2 regions of the Paenibacillus sp. FSL R10-2199 genome follow, and region 1 is predicted to be linked to the other one. Evidence: riboswitches for the same ligand, from Rfam matches in the RefSeq annotation. Region 1 holds a riboswitch; the other holds the start of a gene.
What was found. Region 1 has a riboswitch for cyclic di-AMP ahead of NYE33_RS14895 (alpha/beta fold hydrolase). Riboswitches for the same ligand answer to the same signal wherever they lie in the genome.

Region 1 (7,307 bases):
AGGGATCTCCCTCTATTTCCTTATAATTTCTGGCGTGATAGACAAGCAGGTCCTGCGTTCCATCTGCCGTTACCGTAAAGCTGTTATGTCCCGGACCGTACTGGCCGTTCTCTTCGCTGGTCGTAAAGACGGGGACCGGGGATTTCGTCCACGAGCCGGGGTCCAGCAGATTGCTGTCATCCGGTGCGGTAAGCAGGCCCATGCAGTAATGGTGATCGGTCGCGCTGGCCGAATAGGTCAGGAGAACTCTTCCGTTCTTTTTCATAACAGCAGGCCCTTCATTTACACGGTATCCAATCGTCTCCCACTCATAGTCCGGCCGGGTCAGCAGGATCTGCTCACCTTCCAGCGTCCATGGATTAGCCATCTTCGAGATAAACAGGCTGGAGTTCCCCTGAACCGAAGGGTCCTCCTGCGCCCACACCAGATACTGCGATCCCGCATGCGCAAAGGTAGTGGCATCCAGCGAGAACGTATCCCATGCGGTATAGATTCTCCCCTTCTCCTCCCAGCTTCCTTCCAGCGGATTGTCAGAAGCATTCTCCAGTACATACAGACGCTGTGCAAAAGGTGCATCATCACTGCCGGCGGAGAAATAGATGTACCACTTCCCGCTGATGTAATGAATTTCCGGCGCCCATACATAACCGCTCATAATACCGGTGGTATGCTTCGTCCAGATGACGACAGGCTCGCTGGCTGTAAGTCCGCCGATCGTCCGGGCTCTCCGCAGCTCAATCCGGTCATATTCGGGAACCGAAGCGGTGAAGTAATAATAGCCGTCACTATGCCGGTAAATGCAGGGGTCTGCCCGCTGTAGGACAACCGGGTTGGTGATTGTTTCATTCATTATGTAGCTATGTCCGTCCCCGAAGGCCGCCAGCAGCAGGCTGCGTTCCCCGGCAGTAACCGGAAGGACTCCGCCGTGGCGTTTGGTGTTTACACCAAGGTCGAACTCCCTGTCTGCAAGCACGCGGAAATCGCCGCTGCTAAGGTCAGACGTTAACAAGGGAAGATATCCCTTCCCTTCCGCATAACGGTCCACAATCAGGCACCATTCCCCGCGGCCGTTCAGCTTATAAATCTCCGGGCCTTCCACGCCCATAATGGCCTCCAGAACCGGCGCATCCACAAAGCTGAAGGCGTCTTTATCCAGCGACGCACCTTGCTCCACCCGGATATTCTTAGTTGTCTCATCCTTCGAGAAACGGTAGTACCTCCCGCCAGCAGCGATAATTGTCGTATCAATGATATGATTGTCGCGCTCAATGTACTTCTCTGCTGCCGTAAATTCCCGGAAATTCTTCGTGCGCGCGCTGTATATTTTATGCTTCCGTTCACTCTCATGCGGCTCCTGAGTAGCCGAAGCCCAGAATACCAGGAATTCATCCGCAGCCTCATCGTAAATCGCCTCAGGAGCCCATACACATCCGGCGCCCTCCACACCGACCGTAACTGCCCACGGCTGTGACCAGTTCACCAGATCTGCAGATTCCCAGACGATAATATCGCGGCTGCCGGCCTCCACGGCTGCACCCCAGCCCTTGCCGTTGGCAATGCGCAGATCGGTGGCAATCAGATAGAATTTGCTTTCCTTCGGCGAACGGATGATAAAGGGATCTCTGGCTCCCTTTTCCCCGAGCTCCGAGCGCAGAACAGGCAGACCCGCGTTCAGATCCTTAAAGTGCAGGCCGTCCTCACTGTAGGAGAAGTAGACCTGTTCGCCATCCGGCTGCTCCCCGATGAAATGAACTAAGAGATAACCGGTGTATGCGGGTATAGATTGAGACAAGCTAAGCCCTCCTTAGGGAATTATTATACCGAACAAATCTTCCAGTCCGGCTTCGTGTCATTTAGTTAACACAAACATTAATCTATTTACTATTATATTAATATTATAGTTAGGGAACATAGATAGAGTCAATGCTGTTTCTGCTGAAATTCACCTGAGAAAAAAAACCGCTGAACGGATTCAGCGGCTTCATTACCTTTTACATGGCTGCAATGTCTGCCACCTAATGATAGCTGGGCAATAAAAATCAACCTGCTGGATCTCTCACGTTTACGGGATCACCGCTTTGATCTTCACCCGGGGCTAGTCGGGCTCCATCCTTGTTCAAGTAAGGAACACTGCGCCTATCCACTCAAAATTACAGCTTCGTTTCACCAGCCGGTTGCGCCCGAGACTGGTTACAGCCTTGCCTTCGCCATCAAAGCCCACAAAATTTGTTCATTTATTGTTCAGTTAAGACGTTTACACTATGCTCGAGGGAGGCATCTAACCTTGGGAAAAAAGCGAGCAGAAGAAAAACGGAAATGTGAGTGAGGTAGCTGCACTAACAACCATTACGCCAAAGGAATGTGCAAGCAACATTATTGGAAGGACTTTCGGTTTTATATGACAACCCTCTCCATTTATAGCATTTATATGTTGATTTTCCCGGTTAACTATCTCTTCAAAACTCTCACACGTATATGCAGATGAAAAAAGATTATCCCAAATTCTATTTAATTTGCTGCATAACGCAATTAAGTATAACGGAGCAAGGAGAGATTATTATTGAAGCCTCTAGGGTTAAACAACGCCGCAACATTAGCGAAGATAAAGGATCTGCTGAAGTGGTCCGTGCAGGATCGTCCGGGCCTCTCTATGAGATGGCAAGACCCAATATTCTAATTGTGGACGAGGATCCGGTGAACCTGAAAGTGTTGGCTAATATTCTCTATGAAGAAAATTACAGATTAACTGCGGTCTCCAGTGCCCATGAAGCCCTTGAACTGATCCGCTCTGCTTCCTGGGATTTGTTAATTGCCGATGTGAAAATGCCGCAAATGTCAGGACATGAGCTTACCAAGCAGGTCAGACAACATTTTGATATTACGGAGCTGCCGATACTCTTGTTAATTACCCATTCGATTTCAGAAGAGTCATATACAGAATTCTTACATGGAGCCAATGACTATGTAACCAAACCTGTTGAAAGATTAGAGCTGAAGTACAGAGTGCAGGCATTGATTTCGTTGAAACAATCGATTGACCAAAGTCTGCGGATGGAAACAGCCTACTTGCAGGCCCAGATCAAACCGCATTTCTTATTCAACACCATCAACTCCATTATGGCCCTGAGTGAATTTGATATGGAACAGATGCGTAATGTAGCGGGTGCATTTGCAGATTACTTGCGGTATAGCGTTGATTTCATTAATACGAATCAGCTGGTGGATCTGGAGAATGAAATTTCCCTGGTGAAATCCTATTTATTCATTGAGCAAGTCCGTTTTGGAGACAGGTTAACTGTGGTGTGGGAGATCCAGCCCGCTCTCCGTTTCAAGCTTCCTCCGCTGTCCATCCAGCCGCTCGTTGAGAATGCAGTAAGACATGGATTGCTGAGCCGGGCGAAGGGCGGCGAACTGGTGGTGCGCATATATCAGGCGGAAGCTGGCGCCTGTGTACAGATTATAGATAATGGCAAAGGGATTCCGGCTGCCGAGATTGAGAACCTCCTAAGCCTTACCCGGCATAACACCGGGGGAATCGGCTTAAGGAATACCAACCGCCGCTTGGTTCAGCGGTATGGCCAGGGTCTTCTTATCCAGAGTGAACCGGGCAGGGGCACGACAGTATCGTTCATGATTCCTCTTGATAATCATCCGGTATCTTAAGTTCCAACCGGATTTCACCACCTCATAAATCACGTCTAATGTCCGCGCATCTGGGCATTACTCCCGATACCTCGGTTACGCGGGGGCAGTGGCTGAGTCTAAGCAAAATGGACAAGCTCAAACCATGAAGCTGCCGCTCATTGAATTCGGGCCGGAATGTATTTATTGCACCTTCAAGTGGTTAAGATGATCCGCAATCCGGTTAAGCTCATCGGCAAGCGCCGCCAGGGAAGCAACAAGCAGCTGCTGTCTGTCCGGCTTCTTCGGCTCGGCGCTGATTTTCTCCATTGGCGGAGGAGGTTGCAACTCCTTCTTGTCCTCTTTGCCATACATCGGAAAGCCGTCTTCAATCAGCAGACGAACAATGGTACTAAGATGGTAACGCTCTGCACGCAGTTCACTGATCCGCTTCAGTAGTTTCAAAGTTTCATAAGGGTAAAGCACCTGGTCTCCCTGACGGGTCGCGGCTACAAAATAAGAGAAATACTCTAGCCATCTCTTCACTGTGGTCGGAGGTAATTTCGATATCGTGATCAATTCCAGCTGCGTGTAATGGCGAACCATAACATCTCTCCTCTTTCTAGTGGACTTATATATTTTAATGGTATTCGTGTTCCACGAAATAAATGTGTGAAATTACTTATTTGCGTTTTTTCGCATCAAAAACGGCCAACTGCCTGCGAAGGCAGTTGGCCGTAGATACATCCGGCTATGGGAAAATGCACGTTTACGAAGAAGTGGGCCGATCCACTGGATATTGCAGTCCCGCCGGACCCGCCGGTTTCGCCGGAGGCTTGAGGTTACCCTTCCCTCACTGTTCAGTTCCTTGAACAACCGATCCATTCAAAGTCATAAATGACCGCACCATACTCTGCTGCAATTTCCTTCGTGCGGTCTGTCGAGCTGGGCGAGCACAGCACCACTGGAACAAGCTACGATCACAGCCTTCTCTACAGATAAAGCGTCCAATAACAGCTTCAAATCTTCACATTGTGTGTCTACGATCCGGCTAATCTCCACATCCATTTTCCCCGATTGCCCGTTCCCTCTTAGATCAAATACGATCACTTTCGCACGCTTGCTGAAATAATCCGCTTGCGGCTCAAACAGATGATGGGAGGTCGAATAATCATGAATAAAAACAATGGGCAGACCGTTGCCCGACATCTCGTAATATAGCGACGTTCCATTCACTTCAATATGCGGCATAAACAGTGCATCCTCTCATGAACGCTTGCGGGGTTAGCTGCCGGATTCGGGCCTGAAAGTAGCCCTACTCGTTTTTCCCGAGATTCACCCCATATAACCTGGAAGTATTATTTTGCAGACGTTTCCTGACTTTCTTCCCCCAGGACCTTCAGATCATCCTGTATGCTTCCCTTCCATAAGGGAACTCCGGAACGGTAGGCTGCCCGGCCATTTAAATGGCCTGCCACCGGTGAAGTGATGAATACAAAAACAATCGCCAGCAGCAGCTTGATATTAACCGTTCCGTCTTTAAACCAAAAGTACAGGAAGCCTCCTGTCAGCAGACACAGCACCCCGAAGGTTGCACTTTTGGTAGCCGCATGTGAACGCAGGTACACATCAGGCAGCCGGACCAAGCCGAAGGCACTTAAGCCGCAGAAGACTGCACCCATCACCACAAGAATGGAGCTAATCAGTTCACCTGTCATTCGGGTTCCCTCCATCCTCTATAACGGCTCCCCGTTCAATATATCTGGCCAGTGCCGTTGTTCCAATAAACGTCAGAATACCGATAACCAGAATAACTTCAAGAAAATCCTGGGTATCCAGCAGCATACAGAAAACAGTGATCATTGCGAGTACATGAATGCCTATCGTATCGAGCGCGGCAACCCTGTCTGAACGGGTTGGCCCTTTCAGGAGACGGAACAGGCATGCCAGCATCGCCAGCGCCAGAATGATCATTGCCACGGTTAGCATAACTTGGATCATTACCGGGTCACCTCCATAATCGCTTGTTCGAAAGTGCCTCTAATCTGCGCGACAAGCAGCTCTGCATCTTTAATATCAATTGCATGAATGTACAGCGTCCTGCCATCCTTCGAAACATCAAGAGTCAGGGTTCCCGGCGTCAGACAGATCAGGCACGATAACAGCGTAACCTCCCAAGCCGAGGTCAAGGCAGTCTCATAAGCAAAGATACCGGGACGTATAGCCAGCTTTGGACGGATGATATGGCCGATGACCACGAAATTCGAGACCGTAAGTTCACGGGCAAAGATCAGCAGAAGCTTCAGTATAGCCCATATACGTATGAGATAGAATGGCCGGGTCCGGGCCAGGGATTTCGTCAAAATCAGCAATAATATAATACCGATGACGTAGCCCGCTATGAAGCTTGAGCCAGAGCCATCGTTATTTATCGCCATCCACAGAAAGGCAATCAACAGATTTAAGAGGAATTGTAGGGCCATCTTCTCTACTCCTTCATTATGGCTTCAATGTACCGCGCAGGTGACGCCAAAACCTCGCCTGCCTGCGATACATAAGCATAGACGGACTCGGCACCGACCCCCATAGCAATCACAAGCAGCAGGAGTCCGGCGGCAATAGCCGATGCAGCCTTCAAGTTCACTCTAGGCAATTCATTCACCGGTTCATTTCCCCAGAACGCCAGCCTGAACACCTTCATCAGGGAATACAGCACCAGTAAGCTCGATCCTAGTCCAATTAAGGACAACGTCAGCATTCCCTCAGCCAGAGCTCCGCGGATGATCAGAATCTTGCCGGCAAACCCGCTCAGCGGCGGAATACCTGTCAGGGCAAGAGCAAGGATAAAGAACATCCAGCCGATGAACGGATACCTTTTAATCATCCCGCCCATACTGCCTAGCCGGTCAGTTCCGGCTGCGGATATAATCATCCCGCCCAGAATAAACATGAGTCCCTTGGCCAGCATATCGTGCAGCAGATAGAAGACCGCCCCATTCAGTGAATCTGCAGTCCCTGCAGCGAGTCCAAAGGCTACAAATCCAACGCTGATAATGATGTTATAATTCAGAATCCTCGGGATATCCTTATAAGCTACTGCCCCCAGGCTGCCCAGAATCATGGTAGCAGCAGCCATCCAGGCAATCCAGTCATGGGTGAAGCCGGGATCGTTAACAAACAGCAGCGTGAAGGTGCGGATGATTGCATAGAGTCCCACTTTGGTCAGCAGTGCACCGAACAACGCTCTAACAGCCGCCGGAGGCGCACTGTATGACCCTGGAAGCCAGAAGAACAGGAACAGCCCTGCCTTTAGGGAAAATACAATCAGGAACAAAACAGCAATCACATTAAGCACGCCGCCTTGTCCCGCTTCAGCGATACGCTGGGACAGGTGTGCCATGTTGAGTGTTCCTACTGCTGCATAGAGATAAGCTACCGCTGCTACAAACAGTGTCGAGGATACGATATTGATGAGCAGATATTTCGATGTTTCTCTTAGCTGAAGCTTGGTCCCTCCGAGTGAGATGAGCGCATAAGAAGAAATCAGCATGACCTCAAAAAAGACAAACAGGTTGAAAATATCTCCGGTAAGAAACGAGCCGTATACCCCGACCAGCAAAAACTGAAAGAACGTATAATAATAGAACCGCTCCCGCTTCTCTCCAATACTGCTGAAAGAGTAGCAC
Region 2 (7,307 bases), 1.7 Mb from region 1:
GAACAGTTACTTTTTCCCGCTCGTATGGACCACAACGGATGCTGTCCGGACCTTGCCGCTTGGAATTCAGAAGCTTCAGGATGTGGAGGGGCTCAGCCCGCAGATCGTGATGGCCGGGAATATGATGCTGATCGTGCCGATTCTGCTGGTCTTCCTGATTGCACGCAAGCAGATTATCAAAGCGTTCACCTACATGGGAGTGAAGTAGCGGGAATACCCTGCGGCCTTGCATGTTGAATACCAAATACAGCAGTTCATGGAGGAGAAACGAATAATGAAGGTATGGGGAAAAAGAGTAACTCCGCTGCTCGCCACTGTTGCACTGACCGCCGTTCTTGCAGGCTGTGCCACCACCGAAGCCGAATCCAGTGTAGCGGCCTATGAGAAAGGGGATTCCGTTACCGAGTTGAACTTCTGGACCTCCGCCGTGGAAGATGTAAATCAGAATCTGGTGGACCAGTTCAACGAGACCAAGGGAGCCGAGCTGAATATCCATGTGAATGCTGAATATCAAGGCGATTACTGGGAAATGCAGCAGAAGATCAACGCCGCAGCCATAGCGGGTACGCTGCCGAATGTTTTTATTGATGAAGTGGCAATGACTAAGGGCTTTGCCGACAGTGACATTATTGCCAATCTGGAACCGTTCATGGAAACGGACAAATTCGACACCTCGGATTTCAAAATCGGCGACCTCGGCAACCTGTATCTGGGCGAGGATCTGTATGCCTTTCCGCATATGCGGAGTGTTCCCGTAATGTATGTAAACAAGACGCTCGCCGCTAAAGAGGGACTGGATCCGAACGGTCCGGCGACCTTTGCCGAACTGGAGGCCTATCTGCAGACCGCATATGATGCTACCGGCCAGCCGCCGATGTACCTGTTCAACTATGACTTCTGGGTGATGGAGGCACTGCTGCATTCGTACTCGGATACCAATGTGGTCAATGAGGATGAGACGAAATCCAACATCAACAGCGAAGGTGCAGTGAAGCTGATCTCCTTCATTGAAGATCTGGAATCCAAGGGTCTGATCAAAGTGCTCGGGGTCACGGACAAGGATGCCTACTATGCCTCCATTGCCAATCCGGCCACTGCGCTGATCTTCTCCAGTGTCGGCGGCTACAAAACGTTCGCCGGCATGGCCGCAGAGAGTGGAATTGATCTCGGCGTATCCATGATTCCTGCCGGAGAAGACGGCAAACGGGGCGTCCCGGTCGGCGGATCGAATACGTATCTGGCGAATACGGGAACGGATAATGAGAAGGCGGCCGCTTTCGAATTCATGAAATGGCTGTCGGATACCGAGCAGGCGGCGTATGCTTCTGCCAATACCGGATATCTTCCGACCCGTCTTACTTCCCTGGACACAGACTTGATGAAAGAGACCATAGCTGCTTTCCCTGGCTACAAGGTCGCTTCCGAAGAGCTGGAATTCAGCAAAATGCGTCCGATGACCGGTACGTACCATGAGATTGAAGATCTGATGGGCACACGCATCAACGATATCTGGCTGGAGAACCTGCCAATTCAGGACAGCCTGGACACGCTCGCCAAAGAGGTGGATGACATCCTGAACCGCTGATTATAGATGATGTTTAAAGCAAGCAGAGCAGTGAGTCTCCGGTAACGGGAGAATCGCTGCTCTGCTTTTTGGGTTCACTGCGGCTGGTTTCTGCGCGTGTTGGGCAAATTCACCTAAGCTATTCATTCATAGACGAATATGGGCTATACTGAAGTTTCTGTTAATCTATATCCGCAAAAATATATGTAATCGCTGAGTTCCGTAATGGAAGCGGGGAAACCAAGTTTTCTGGGGTGAATCTCGAGGAATCGAGTAGGGCTACTCTTCAAGCCCGAATCCGGCAGCTAACTCCGTAAGCGACATGAGAGGATGCACAGGTAATGCCGTATATTGACGTCAATGGAACTACCCTCTATTACGAGGTGTCGGGCAGTGGTCTGCCCATTGTTTTTATTCATGATTATTCGACTTCACATCATCTGTTCGAGCCTCAGGCGGAGTATTTCAGCAAGCGGGCGAAAGTGATCTTGTTTGACCTAAGAGGGAATGGGCAATCCGGTAAAATGGATGTGGAGATCAGCCGGATTGTAGACACGCAGTGTGAAGATCTGAAGGGATTATTGGATGGACTGTCCGTAGAACGGGCCGTCATCGTAGCTTGTTCCAGCGGTGCTGTGCTTGCCCAGAAATTCGCCTATCTGAATCCTGAACGGGTAATTAATCTGGTGTTGGTGGACAATTACATCCTAGGAGATTGTACGTCCAAAGGCAGCAAAGTGCTGGAGCTCTTTCAAATCTGCGCATGGGCCGCCCATTATCTTCCGGCTGAAATGTTCATCCGTTCTTTGCGCATTACATATAACAAATGGCTGTCTGCGTATCATATTCTGAGAAGAGAGCTTGTCCATGAACGGACAACAGAATTGATTAAACAGCGTCTGGCACTAAGACATACGGACAGCTACGGGTTTGCACTAAGGCTGCAGGTTCCCGTTCTTTGTGTATCAGGCAATCAGAATGAGCGGGTTCTGGAGCAGGTGAGACAAACAGCGGCCAAATATCCGCTCGCCACGCTGGCAATACTGGAAGATGCCATGTATCCCAGCCATTTATGTCAGCCGCAGCACTTCAACCGGCTACTGCTTGATTACCTGAAAGACCAGCAATGCTTCCAGCGGAAAATTTATTAACGGCACCTGTAGAAAATCTTTGACAAGTATAACAGGTACCGTTATAATAAATTCAACAGGTACCGTTACATTGATTGACAGGTACCGTAAATATATCCCTGGGAGGATTCATAATGAATATGAATGCTGAATTGTACGACAAGCTCGCCAAGCTGCAATGGCTGTTGCAGAGACAGCATCTGAAGAACCACGCCGCTGTTGGCCCTATGGCAGATACGTCACGGGGACAAGGCAGGATCATGGCGTTTCTCCGGATGAAGGACGGAATCAGCACGAAGGATTTATCCTATATGCTGGACATTCGTGTATCCTCGCTCAATGAATTGCTGGCCAAACTGGAGAAGGCCGAATATATCACCCGTCAGCCTTCCGAGACAGATAAACGCATCATGCTGATTTATCTGACGGCGAAAGGGCGGGAGGAAGAGGGCCAGGAGGTTGAGGGCGGCAGCATATTTTCAGTCCTGTCTCCAGAAGAACAGGCAGCCTTCGGTGAATACCTGGTCCGCGTCATTACAGCCTTAGAAGAAGAACTAGGAACAGATGCAGACCGTGATGTAATGGCTATGTGGATGGAGGCCGCTAAGGAGCGCATAGGATCAGCGGAATTCGACAAGCTGATGGCTATGCGCGGACAAATGAGCAGAATGTGGGGAAATATGGATGACGGACGCTTTAGCGGAAGATTCCCCGGATTTGGCCGGGAAGGTCAAGGCGGCGGCATGAACGGCTTCGGCTGGCCTTCCAGAGATGGTAGAGACGGCTCGAAGGACAACTCCAGTGATTCGGATGACAAGTAAGTAAAGCATTTCCTATTAGCAGCAGCGCTGTCTTTCCCGAAGAACTGAAGGCAAAGGCAGCGCAATAAAGATTTTACCAAATACAGTCTGAAACTGACGATTAGTCAACACCCGCTCACGAGACCCGTATTGTCATTTGTTACGGGTTTGTTTGGTGCGGCACAAAGTTCGCAATCAATTTATAGTTAGAATTCTAACTAATATAGAGACTAACATACAGGAAGAAAGTGGTGAACCGCATGGATACAGAAAACCTCCATTACTTTGAAAAAGCACCGGTTGCAAAAGCCGTAGCGCACTTCGCAATACCAATGATGCTTGGAACGTCAATGAGTGTCATCTATTCCATCCTGAATGCATTTTTCATTGGAACGTTAAATAACACTGCCATGTTAACCGCACTTGCCTTAACCTTACCGTTATTCGCGGTCATTATGGCGCTGGGTAACCTGATTGGTGTCGGCAGCAGCGCCTTCATTTCCCGTTTGCTGGGAGAGAAAAATACGGCTGATGTTAAGCATGTGTCTGCATTCGCCTTTTACAGCAGCCTGGTTCTCGGTCTTATCGCGATGGCCGTCGGCCTGCCGCTCATTAATTCTATCGTACATGGCCTCGGGGCAACGCCTGACTCCTTCGGATTTACCAAGGACTACGTCACCATTATGCTTATTGGCTCACCCTTCGTTGTATTATTCTTCACATTGGAGAGTATTGTCCGCTCGGAGGGAGCCGCGATAACATCTATGATTGGTATGCTGCTTAGTGTGGCCGTGAATATAATTCTCGATGCGCTGGTCATCTTCGTCTTCCACTGGGATGTAATCGGTGTTGCGTCTGCCACGGTCATTTCTAACATGGTTGCGAGTGCTTATTACGCCTATCATATAGGATTTAAGAGTCGATTCTTAACAGTCTCACTGAAACAATTCAAGGCCACTAAGGTCATTCTAAGAAATGTATTCAAAATCGGAGTTCCCGTCTTTGTAATGAGTCTCTTCATGGGTGCCATGTCGCTTATCTTTAACCGTTTTCTGGTTGAGTATGGGGAGCAGGCTATTGCGGGCTTCGGAATTTCCTCACGATTGCTGCAATTTCCCGAGTTAATCCTGATGGGCTTAAGTGAGGGCGTCGTGCCGCTTATTGCGTTCTCTTTTGCAGCGAACCGATTGCGCATGAAGCATACCATTCAATTCACCATTAAAACAATTCTGGCGTTAGCCATCTTGTTCGGCGTTATCGTCTACCTGGTCTCTGACCACTTAATTGGTCTATTCACCAATGATCCGCAATTAATTGAAATGGGCAGCTACATTCTGCATGTCACGTTCTTGTCCTTGTTCATTACAGGTATGACGACGCTATTCACGGGGATCTTCCAGGCAACAGCACAAGGGACCGCCGCCTTCATTATGTCAGTTATTCAAGGAATTACTCTGATTCCTGTGCTCTACATTGCCAACCGCATGAACGGATTCCATGGGGTGGTCTGGTCGCTGGTCATTTCCGATGTCGTGGCGTTCCTGGTCGGGGCCATCATGCTGTATGTTCTGCGGAACAAATTACAGCCGGACTTGGTGAGTTTAGCACAGTAGGATCTGGATTCGGCTCTTGATAAGACAGCCAAGGATAGATACTCTAGAGGGAGCCGCAATAATACCGAAGTCTTCAATGAAGGAGCGAGATTCATGAATGTGTTGGAACGTGTGCCTTCCATAGCAGCTGGGTACCGTCATACTGTCCTGCTTAGGCCGGATGGGGCAGTAATGGCAGCGGGCGACAATAAATATGGTCAATGTGACGTAAGCGGCTGGCAGGATATGGTGGCAATTGCTGCAGCTAATGCCCATACAGGGAATTCACATACCCTCGGACTCAGACCGGACGGTACGGTGGCCGCTGTGGGCTGGAATATGCATAATCAATGCGAGGTAAGCGGCTGGCAGGGTATCGTGGCGGTTGCTGCGGGTTGGCGCCGTTCGGTTGGCATTCAATCGGATGGCACGGTAGTGGCCGTTGGCCGGAATAATGAAGGTCAATGCGATGTACACAGCTGGCGTGATATTATAGCGGTTGCAGCTGGCGACTGGCATACCGCCGGACTGAAACGGGACGGCACGGTGACAATTACGGGGAATAACCGGTATGGCCAATCCAATGTTAGCAGCTGGCGCGATATCGTGGCGATAGGGGCAGGTTATCTTCATACCGCCGGCCTTAGAGCAGATGGCACGGTGGTGGCTGCAGGCCGGAATCATGAAGGTCAATGCGAGGTAAGCGGCTGGCATGATATCGTTGCGATAGCGGCTGGCAGTCATCACACCATCTGTCTTAAGGCAGACGGTACAGTGGAAGCTCAAGGCTGGAATAAACACGGCGAATGCAATATAAGTGACTGGCGCGATATCGTGGCGGTTGCGGCAGGCTGCGCTCATAGCGTTGGCCTTAAGTCAGATGGCACGGTGATAGCTGCGGGTGATGATACATATGGTCAATGCGAGGTGAGCAGTTGGCCTTTCGGACAGCTGGAGGACTATTGAGAGCAGGATGAAATACGAATAAATCATACGAATAAGGGCATTGTAATCAATGGAAAAGTTGATAAAAGATGATCGTAAATCGCGGCATTTTGAATTTCCCGGGAGGTTAAGACAATGACAAATCAGGATCCGAAGGAGCTTCTTCGTCTAAAGCACGAGCAAGATGAGCACAAAAAGCAGTTCACCAATTTTGCCCGGAGTGTCAGCGCCCATGGCGAGGCAGAAGCCGGCCAGGAATTTAGTGTTGACCGTGTGCCTGACGATCAGAACCGTATGAAATCTGTAGAGAACAAACGGGATTAACTTAAAAAGTTAAATGAAGCCGGTCCCTTTCGGGACCGGCTTACTCATTATTTGCTTTGCAGATAATAATCAATGATCACCCTGGCGGTTTCCCGGGCATGCTCCGCAGGCTTGGGATCGGTCTGCAGCATGGCTGCAGTAATCGCGCCTTCCACTAACAGAGACAGACCGCTGGATAAGGCTTCGCGATTCACAGACGGACATTCATTAAGAACAGAATCGATGTATTTTTTCATAAAAGCTTTGTAATTACGGGCTGCTTCATAGTAAGGATGGGAGTGATCCATGAATTCCGCTGCCGTCTTAATGTACACGCAGCCATTAAATTCCGGCTCCCCGAACCATTCTCCGAGCATATCGAATACAGCCAGTAATTTGTCTCTGGGCGTTTTTGCGCTCTTGTTGACTGAGTCTTCGAACCGTTTTCTCCACTCGTCATCGTACTTCATGAGATAAGCAAGGACAAGCTCATCCTTGGAACGGAAATGATTGTAGAGCGTCATTTTGGCTATGTTCGATTCAGAGACAACCTGGTCTACACCGGTAGCCCGGATTCCCTGTTTATTAAATAAGTCGGAGGCGACAGTTAGGATATGTTCTTTTTTACTTTTATTAGCCACAGGATTCCCTCCGGTTCACAGTATTTCAAAAGTATACAGATCAGTCTATCTATTATAAATGGCTCACGGTTACTACGCAAATGATAAATCTAAAAAAAATAACTTGAAACTATACAGACCTGTATGTATACTATTGAGTATCGGAACAGGTAAGCTGGTTACCGGTAACAATGGGGAGGTTGGTTCAATGACTATACAATACAGCTATGCACAAGTTGAAGGTTTGAATATTTTTTACCGCGAGGCAGGGAGCAGGGAGAAGCCAACACTTCTTCTGCTGCATGGATTTCCTTCTTCATCGCATATGTACAGAAACCTTATTCGTGAACTCG

Region 2: linked by a shared signal. The riboswitch ahead of NYE33_RS22750 (alpha/beta fold hydrolase) and the one ahead of NYE33_RS14895 (alpha/beta fold hydrolase) in region 1 are both predicted to bind cyclic di-AMP.

The regions. Positions count from the first base shown of each region.
Region 1 is NZ_JBBOBO010000001.1:3,439,348-3,446,654, reverse strand. Features, by position in the region: gene NYE33_RS14915 (glycoside hydrolase family 43 protein) at 1-850, opposite strand, end outside; partial or broken gene NYE33_RS14910 (glycoside hydrolase family 43 protein) at 1,124-1,792, opposite strand; gene NYE33_RS14905 (response regulator) at 2,656-3,663, shown strand; gene NYE33_RS14900 (MerR family transcriptional regulator) at 3,826-4,227, opposite strand; gene NYE33_RS14895 (alpha/beta fold hydrolase) at 4,513-4,872, opposite strand; cyclic di-AMP (ydaO/yuaA leader) riboswitch at 4,880-5,036, opposite strand; partial or broken gene mnhG (monovalent cation/H(+) antiporter subunit G) at 5,010-5,339, opposite strand; gene NYE33_RS14885 (Na(+)/H(+) antiporter subunit F1) at 5,329-5,622, opposite strand; gene NYE33_RS14880 (Na+/H+ antiporter subunit E) at 5,622-6,104, opposite strand; gene NYE33_RS14875 (Na+/H+ antiporter subunit D) at 6,110-7,307, opposite strand, start outside.
Region 2 is NZ_JBBOBO010000001.1:5,181,761-5,189,067, reverse strand. Features, by position in the region: gene NYE33_RS22760 (carbohydrate ABC transporter permease) at 1-208, shown strand, start outside; gene NYE33_RS22755 (ABC transporter substrate-binding protein) at 275-1,585, shown strand; cyclic di-AMP (ydaO/yuaA leader) riboswitch at 1,766-1,898, shown strand; gene NYE33_RS22750 (alpha/beta fold hydrolase) at 1,906-2,715, shown strand; gene NYE33_RS22745 (MarR family winged helix-turn-helix transcriptional regulator) at 2,829-3,515, shown strand; gene NYE33_RS22740 (MATE family efflux transporter) at 3,755-5,107, shown strand; gene NYE33_RS22735 (RCC1 domain-containing protein) at 5,201-6,052, shown strand; gene NYE33_RS22730 (hypothetical protein) at 6,167-6,355, shown strand; gene NYE33_RS22725 (TetR/AcrR family transcriptional regulator) at 6,403-6,975, opposite strand; gene NYE33_RS22720 (alpha/beta fold hydrolase) at 7,163-7,307, shown strand, end outside.